2 regions of the Microbacterium sp. NPDC003461 genome follow, and region 2 is predicted to be linked to the other one. Evidence: predicted binding sites of a transcription regulator. Region 2 holds the regulator's gene; the other holds the start of a gene.

Region 1 (4,406 bases), on a different contig from region 2:
GCGGCGGGATCCTGCCGTTGTGCCCCGGTGCGGCGGGGCGAGGCGGCGCCGTCGCCTACGGTGTGGCCATGACCGCACCCGCCGACATAGCCGCGCACTACCGCGCCAAGCTCGCCTTCGAGACCGACCCCGCCGACGTGCGCGCCGCGCAGAAGGCGGGCGAGCGCTTCGTCCTCGTCGACACCCGCTCCGCCGAGGCGTGGGCCCAGGGCCGGGCCGCGGGCGCCATCCACCTGCCCACCCGCGAGATCCCCGCGCGCGCGGCCGCCGACATCCCTGCCGGCACGCCCGTCGTCGTGTACTGCTGGAGCCCCGGCTGCAACGGCGGCGACAAGGCGGCGCTGGCCCTCGCCGAGCTCGGCTACGAGGTGAGGCTCATGATCGGCGGCTTCGAGTACTGGGCGCGCGAGGGCTATCCCGTCGTCAGCGGCGAGGGCGAGACGCGCTTCCCCGTCGATCCGCTCACCGGGGTCGTGCGGTGACCTCCTGTCAGCGGTGCGAGGGCGCCGAGGGGCCGTTCCTCGCATGCTCGTTCGGCTGCACGTGGTGCGCCGCGTGCGTCGCGACGTTCCCGGGTGGCCGCTGCCCGAACTGTCAGGGCGAGCTTGTGCGGATCTGAGCGGTCACCGGTCGCCACGAGGGGCGAGATCCGGGGGCTGCGACCAGTCGTCGGTGCCGAACACGCGCTGACCGTAGCCGTCGTTGGGCAGCAGCCACAGCGTGGCCGCGACGGCCGCGACGGAGACCGCGGCGAGGAGGATGCCGAGAAGAAGGTCCATGTCCGAAAAGCTACGGTTGTGCGGATCCGGCCACGAGTGGCAGACTCGACGCAATCCGTTCGATTCCTGCCACCACGACTGCCGCTGTCCGCAGGAATCCCGCCACCGGGAGGATCCATGATCAAGACCGTCGCCTGCATCGTGCTGGACGGCGCCGCCGTGTTCGAGTTCGGCGTGGTGTGCGAGGCCTTCGGGCTCGACCGCTCCGACCAGGGCGTGCCGACGTTCGACTTCCGTCCCGTGACGCCCGATCCCGGCCTGGTGCGCACGAAGATGGGGTTCTCGCTGCAGGTCGAGAACGACCTGTCGTTCGCCGACGAGGCCGACGTGGTCGTCGTCACGGCGACGCCCCGGCAGTACTGGGACGACGTGGACCCCCGCGTGGTCGACGTCGTGCGCCGCGCGGTCGACCGCGGCGCATGGGTGCTCAGCGTGTGCAGCGGCTCGTTCACCCTCGGCGCCGCGGGCGTGCTCGACGGGCGGCGCGCCACCACGCACTGGATGTACGCCGACGAGATGGCGCGGCGCTTCCCGCGGGCGACGATCGATCCGGACGTGCTCTACGTGCAGGACGGGCGCATCATCACGAGCGCCGGCACGGCGGCCGGCATCGACGCGTGCCTGCACCTGCTGCGCCAGGAGATCGGCGCCGAGCTGACGAACGTCGTCGCGCGGCGCATGGTCGTCGCCCCGCAGCGCGACGGCGGCCAGGCGCAGTTCATCCTGCACCCGCTGCCCGAGGCGCAGGGCATGTCGCTCTCCCCCACGCTGGACTGGGCGCTGGCGAACCTGAGCCGCGACCTCACGGTCGACGATCTGGCCGCCCACGCGCACATGTCGCCGCGGACGTTCGCCCGGCGGTTCCGCGCCGATCACGGCACGACTCCCGCCGCGTGGCTCGCCCGCCAGCGCGTGATGCACGCCCAGCGCCTGCTGGAGCGCACGGACTGGGGCCTCGACCGGATCGCCGCCGAGTGCGGCTTCGGATCCGCCGCCGTGCTGCGCCAGAACTTCGCCAGGGCGCTGGGCACGAGCCCCACGGCCTACCGCGCGCGGTTCGCGTGCACCCCCGCGGCGGAGGCCGCGGCGGGCCAGGCCGCGCCGGAGCTGGCCCTCGCCTGACCGGCTGCGGCCCGTCCCCCTCCGCGAGACAGCATTCCCGCGCCGAGACCGCGTGCAGACGCCGCTGTCTCGGCGCACAGTTGCTGTGTCGCGGGGACTGGTGGTTCCCCCCGGGCGGGTACGGTTGCTAAAGTTGAGTGAGTCGGACTCAAGTGCGCACGGATCATCGGAGGGGACATGGCGGATCAGCCGCAGCAGGAGGAGCAGACCGCTCTCGCGCAGTTCGGGATCAACCTCACCGAGCGCGCGCGGGCCGGCAAGCTCGACCCGGTCATCGGGCGCGACGCCGAGATCCGCCGCGTCAGCCAGGTGCTCACCCGGCGCACGAAGAACAACCCCGTGCTCATCGGCGAGCCCGGCGTCGGCAAGACCGCCGTCGTCGAGGGCCTCGCGCAGCGGATCGTCGCGGGCGACGTGGCCGAGAGCCTGAAGGGTCGCGAGCTCATCGCGCTCGACATCTCGGCGCTCGTGGCGGGCGCGATGTACCGCGGCCAGTTCGAGGAGCGGCTCAAGAACGTGCTCAAGGAGATCACCGAGTCGGAGGGCCGCGTGATCACCTTCATCGACGAGCTCCACGTGCTCATGGGTGCGGGCGGCGGCGAGGGATCCGTCGCCGCGGCGAACATGCTCAAGCCGATGCTCGCCCGCGGCGAGCTGCGCATGATCGGCGCCACCACGCTCAACGAGTACCGCGAGTTCATCGAGAAGGACGCGGCGCTCGAGCGCCGCTTCCAGCAGGTGTACGTCGGCGAGCCGAGCGTGGAGGACACCATCGCGATCCTGCGCGGGCTGAAGGAGCGCTACGAGGCGCACCACAAGGTCGCGATCGCGGACGGCGCCCTTGTCGCCGCCGCGTCGCTCAGCCACCGCTACCTGCCCAGCCGCCAGCTGCCCGACAAGGCGATCGATCTCATCGACGAGGCCGCCAGCCGGCTGCGCATGGAGATCGACTCCGCGCCCCTCGAGATCGACGAGCTGCGCCGGCACGTCGACCGCCTCAAGCTCGAGGAGCTTGCGCTCAAGAAGGAGAAGGACCCGGCCTCGCAGGAGCGGCTCGCGGCCCTGCGCGAGACCCTGGCCGAGAACGAGCAGCGCCTGGGCGAGCTGCAGGAGCGGTGGGAGGCGGAGCGCGCCTCGCTCAACAAGGTCGGCGACCTCAAGACGCGCCTCGACGCCGCGCGCGGCGAGGCCGAGCGCGCGCAGCGCGAGGGCGACCTCGAGCGGGCCTCGCGGCTGCTGTACGGCGAGATCCCGTCGCTCGAGCGCGAGCTGGCCGAGGCCGAGCGCGTGGAGCAGTCGGACGAGCGCATGGTGGGCGACCAGGTGACCGAGGAGGACATCGCAAGCGTCATCGCGGCCTGGACCGGCATCCCCGTCGGCCGGCTGATGCGCGGCGAGACCGAGAAGCTGCTGCACCTGGAGTCCGAGCTCGGGCGACGTCTCATCGGCCAGGAGGACGCGGTGCGCGCCGTGGCCGACGCCGTGCGCCGCTCGCGGGCCGGCATCAGCGATCCGAACCGGCCGACGGGATCGTTCCTCTTCCTCGGCCCGACGGGCGTGGGCAAGACCGAGCTCGCCAAGGCGCTCGCGGCGTTCCTCTTCGACGACGAGCAGGCGATGGTGCGCATCGACATGTCGGAGTACGGCGAGAAGCACTCCGTCAGCCGCCTCGTGGGCGCCCCTCCGGGATACGTCGGCTACGACCAGGGCGGCCAGCTCACCGAGGCCGTGCGCCGGCGCCCCTACAGCGTCGTGCTGCTCGACGAGGTCGAGAAGGCGCACCCCGAGGTGTTCGACGTGCTGCTGCAGGTGATGGACGACGGTCGCCTCACCGACGGCCAGGGCCGCACGGTCGACTTCAAGAACGTCATCCTCATCCTCACGTCGAACCTCGGCTCCCCCGTGCTCATCGATCCGACGCTCTCGCCCGAGTCCAAGCGCGAGCAGGTGATGCAGCTCGTGCACGCGGCGTTCAAGCCGGAGTTCATCAACCGCCTCGACGACATCGTGATGTTCCACGCGCTGGGGCAGGACGACCTCGCGCAGATCGTGGAGCTGCAGGTGGACCTGCTGCAGCGGCGCCTGTCGGATCGGCGCCTCACGCTCGCCGTCACGCCCGACGCCCGGGCCTGGCTGGCCGAGCGCGGCTACGACCCCGTGTTCGGCGCGCGCCCCCTGCGCCGGCTGATCCAGACCGAGATCCAGGATCGCCTGGCCCGCGCGATCCTGTCGGGCGGCGTGCACGACGGCGACGCCGTGCGCGTGGACGTGGCCGCGACCGGCGACGAGCTCGCGCTCACGAGCCAGGGCCCGACCGAGGCCTGATCTCCCCCGCCGAACCCGCCCTCCTTGCGCGAACCCGCCCCCGATCCGGCGCGGGTTCGCGGATCGGGGGCGGGTTCGGCGGCGTGCGCGCGGTCAGCTGCGGAGGGCCTCCGCGAGCTTGACGCGGCCGCCCATGCGCAGCAGCGAGTTCTCGTAGATCCGCGCGCCCAGCAGCACGAT
Region 2 (4,406 bases):
CGCGATCCAGGTGTTCCAGGGCGAGCGCGAGTTCACGCGCGACAACAAGCCGCTCGGCACCTTCGAGCTGACCGGCATCGCCCCGGCACCGCGCGGCATCCCGCAGGTCGAGGTCACCTTCGACATCGACGCCAATGGCATCGTGCACGTCTCGGCGAAGGACAAGGGCACCGGCAAGGAGCAGTCGATGACCATCACGGGCGGCTCGTCGCTGCCCAAGGAGGACATCGAGCGCATGGTGCGCGAGGCCGAGGAGCACGCGGCCGAGGACAAGAAGCGCCGCGAGGCCGCCGAGGTCCGCAACCAGGCCGAGACGCTGTCGTACTCCATCGAGAAGCTCATCAAGGAGAACGACGACAAGCTGCCGGCCGACGTGAAGGAGTCGGTGCAGGCCGACGTCGACGCGCTCAAGACGGCGCTCGCCGGTGACGACGACGACGCCGTGAAGACGGCGTTCGACAAGCTGAATGAGAGCCAGGCCAAGCTGGGCGAGGCGATCTACGCGCAGTCGCAGGCGGACGCCGCCGCGGCGTCCTCGGAGGGCGCGCCGGCCGGCGAGCAGGCCGGCGGCGAGTCGGATGAGGATGTCATCGACGCCGAGGTCGTCGACGACGAGGACGAGAAGAAGTAACCATGGCGGACAAGGACTTCGACGAGAACGACGAGGTCCAGCCTGGCGCCGAGGGGCCGGAGGCGAGCGCTTCCGGCCCCGACGCGCAGGCGGACCAGAGCGCCGAGGGTGCCCCTGCGGACCAGGGCGCCCCGACGGGCGAGCCTGCCGAGGGAGACGAGTCGCTGACGGTGGACGACATCCTCGGCGCCGCGCAGACCGACGAGGCGGCCGAGGCCGAGCGCAGCGACTACGAGACGCAGCTGCAGCACGACCTCAAGCGCCTGCAGGCGGAGTACGCCAACTACCGTCGCCGCACGGAGGAGCAGCGCCAGCTCGAGATCGACCGGGCCAAGGGCTGGGTCGCCAAGAGTCTGCTCCCCGTGCTCGACGACCTCGACCGCGCCGCCAAGCACGGCGACCTCGAGGAGGGCAGCGCGTTCGCGCTCGTGGCCGAGAAGATGCGCGGCGTGGCGGAGCGCATGGGACTGATGACCTACGGCGCGGCGGGCGACGTGTTCGACCCGCAGCAGCACGAGGCCGTGTTCCAGCAGCCCGTGCCGGGCACGACCGAGTCGACCATCCTCGAGGTGGTCGAGGTGGGCTATCGCCTGGGCGACGTGGAGCTGCGGCCGGCGAAGGTCGTGGTCGCCGTGCCGGCGGAGTAAGGCGGGAGACGCATGGCCAGTCAGGACTGGTTCGACAAGGACTTCTACAAGGTCCTGGGGGTCTCGAAGGACGTCTCCGACGCCGAGCTCAAGAAGACGTACCGCAAGCTCGCGCGCCAGTACCACCCGGACTCCAATCCGGGCGACGCGGCGGCCGAGGCGAAGTTCAAGGAGATCAGCGAGGCGTACTCGGTGCTCTCCGACGCGGAGCAGCGCCGCGAGTACGACGAGATCCGCGCCATGGGATCCGGCGCGCGCTTCACGGCGGGCGGATCGGGTGCGGGCGGCTTCGAGGACGTCTTCAGCCGGTTCACGACGAATCGCGGATCGGCGGCCGACTTCGACGACATCTTCACGATGTTCAACCAGGGCCGCGGCACCGGCTTCGGCTCCGGCCGCTTCGGCCAGCCGACCGGCGGCTTCCAGGGATTCGGCGGCCCCACCAAGGGGCAGGATCTGCGCGCCCGCACGACGATCGACTTCGTCACGGCGGCGAAGGGCGAGACCGTGACGCTGCAGAGCGAGGACGGCAAGCCGTTCAAGATCAAGATCCCCGCCGGCGTGGCCGACGGGCAGAAGATCCGCCTGCGCGGCCGCGGCCGCCCGTCGCCGGACGGCGGCGAGAACGGCGACATCGTCGTGGAGGTCGCGGTGCGCCCGCATCCGGTCTTCACGCGCGAGGGCCTGAACCTGCGGGTGACCGTTCCCATCACCTTCACGGAGGCGGCGCTCGGCGCCACGATCGAGGTGCCCACCCTCGAGGGCGACGCCGTGCGGCTGCGTGTCACGCCGGGCACGCCGTCGGGCCGCGTGCTGCGCGTGAAGGGCCGGGGCATCGCGTCGAAGAAGGGCACGGGCGACCTGCTGGCCGAGGTGCAGGTGGTCGTTCCCGGGCACCTCTCCGAGGCGCAGCGCGAGGCGCTCGAGCGCTTCCACGAGGTCGGTCCGCGCGAGAACCCGCGCGACGATCTGCTCGCGCGGGCACGGGGCTGACGATGGATCGGGGATGAGGGCGGCAGGATGAGCGAGGAGGGGGACGGATGAGCGACGCGTACGACATCGACGAGGACGCACCGGTCTTCGCCATCGCCGTCGCCGCCGAGCTGGCCGGCATGCACCCGCAGACGCTGCGGCAGTACGACCGCATCGGCCTGGTGGTGCCGGGGCGCACGCGGGGCGGATCGCGGCGCTACTCGGCGCGCGACATCGCGCAGCTGCGCGAGGTCGCCCGGCTCTCGGGCGAGGGGATGAGCCTCGCCGCGATCGCCCGCGTGCTCGACCTCGAGGACGAGGTGCGCGACCTGCGCCGCCGCGTGCGCGACCTCGAGGACCGGCTGGAGGCCGAGCTGGCCTCGCGCCCCGGCGCGCGCGTGTTCGCGGCGGCGCCGGGCGGACCGGTCATCACGGTGAAGGCCGGCACGCGCGTGCGCCGCCGCGCCGAGCTCATGCTCTGGACGCCGCCCCCGCCGCAGTAGCGCGCCCGGTGCCGACCCGCCCCGGGCACCTGCGCGGCAATCCGCTGAGCCGGGGCATCATGGGGGGCATGAGCCCCCAGCTGTGGACACGCCTCGGAGAGACCGCCGCCGTCTGGCCGGGGCGGGAATGGCCGCTCGGGGCCACGTGGACGCCCGAGAGCACGAACTTCGCCGTCTACGCGCCCAACGCCACGCGCGTCGACCTGTGCCTGTTCGACGACGCCGACCGCGAGACGCGGCACGAGCTCACCGAGCAGACCCTCGGCATCTGGCACGGGGCGCTGCCCGACGTCGCGCCGGGGCAGCGGTACGGCTACCGCGTGGACGGGCCGTGGGATCCGGAGAACGGGTACCGCTTCAACCCGCACAAGCTGCTGCTCGACCCGTACGGGCTCGCCACGAGCGGCACGATCCTCGCCGAGCAGCCGATCTTCGGCGCCCGCGAGGACGATCCGGCCGCGCGCGACGACACCGACTCGTCGGCCTACACGGCCCGCAGCGCCGTCGTCGATCCGTCGTTCGACTGGGAGGGCGACGAGCTGCTCGGCACCCGGTGGCGCGAGACCGTCATCTACGAGCTGCACGTGAAGGGCTTCACGAAGCTGCACGACCGCGTGCCCGAGCCGCTGCGGGGCACGTACGCGGGCCTCGCGCAGCCGGCCGTCATCGAGTACCTGCGCGACCTCGGCGTGACCGCCGTCGAGCTGTTGCCCGTGCAGCAGTTCTTCTCCGAGCCCGCGCTGCTCGAGCGCGGCCTGAGCAACTACTGGGGCTACAACACGATCTCGTACTTCGCGCCCGACGCGTCGTACAGCTCGGCGGGGGACCGCGGCGGCCAGGTGACCGAGTTCAAGGGCATGGTCAAGGAGCTGCACCGGGCCGGCATCGAGGTCATCCTCGACGTCGTCTACAACCACACCGCCGAGGCGGGGCCGGACGGCCCGACGCTGTCGTTCCGCGGCCTGGACGACCGGGGCTTCTACAAGCGCGTCATCCCCGAGGAGGAGGGCGCCTTCGACGACACCTACTGGGACGTCACCGGCTGCGGCAACACGGTCGACGCGTGGAACCCGCTCGCGCTGCAGCTCATCCTCGACTCGCTGCGCTACTGGGTCACCGAGATGCACGTCGACGGCTTCCGCTTCGACCTCATGAGCGCGCTCACCCGCACGGGCTACGACGTCGACTTCGCGTGCGCGCTGCTCATCGCGATCGATCAGGATCCGATTCTGCGGCACGTCAAGCTCATCGCCGAGCCGTGGGACGTGTCGATGGACGGCTACCTGGTGGGGCAGATGCCGTCGCCGTGGGCGGAGTGGAACGACCAGTACCGCGACACGATCCGGGACTGGTGGCGCGGGCAGGGCACGATCCGCAACGTGGCCACGCGGCTGGCCGGATCGAGCGACCTGTACGCGGACGACGGCCGCTCGGCGTCGAACTCGGTCAACTTCATCACGGCGCACGACGGCTTCACGGTGCGCGACCTCGTCACGTACGAGCACAAGCACAACGAGGCCAACGGCGAGGACAACCGCGACGGCACCGACAACAACCGCTCGCGCAACTACGGCGTGGAGGGCGAGACGGACGACGAGGGGATCGTCGCCGTGCGGCGGCGGCAGGCGGCGAACCTGATGGTGACGCTGTGCC

Evidence for each region. Region 2 encodes HspR, which represses chaperone genes until heat shock. Its sites were predicted from a motif close to AAGTTGAGTCNNNNNGACTCAACTT; they were not measured.
Region 1: a site for HspR is predicted at 2,032-2,056, ahead of ACWDR7_RS00260 (ATP-dependent Clp protease ATP-binding subunit). Genes of this name have one in related genera too.

Annotation. Positions count from the first base shown of each region.
Region 1 covers NZ_JBSFPT010000001.1:60,155-64,560, reverse strand. The annotation lists gene ACWDR7_RS00280 (rhodanese-like domain-containing protein) at 69-482, shown strand; gene ACWDR7_RS00275 (DUF1272 domain-containing protein) at 479-619, shown strand; gene ACWDR7_RS00270 (hypothetical protein) at 624-779, opposite strand; gene ACWDR7_RS00265 (GlxA family transcriptional regulator) at 897-1,901, shown strand; gene ACWDR7_RS00260 (ATP-dependent Clp protease ATP-binding subunit) at 2,079-4,226, shown strand; gene ACWDR7_RS00255 (ABC transporter permease) at 4,320-4,406, opposite strand, start outside.
Region 2 covers NZ_JBSFPT010000035.1:14,264-18,669, reverse strand. The annotation lists gene dnaK (molecular chaperone DnaK) at 1-631, shown strand, start outside; gene ACWDR7_RS11645 (nucleotide exchange factor GrpE) at 634-1,278, shown strand; gene ACWDR7_RS11640 (DnaJ C-terminal domain-containing protein) at 1,291-2,271, shown strand; gene ACWDR7_RS11635 (heat shock protein transcriptional repressor HspR) at 2,319-2,753, shown strand; gene glgX (glycogen debranching protein GlgX) at 2,822-4,406, shown strand, end outside.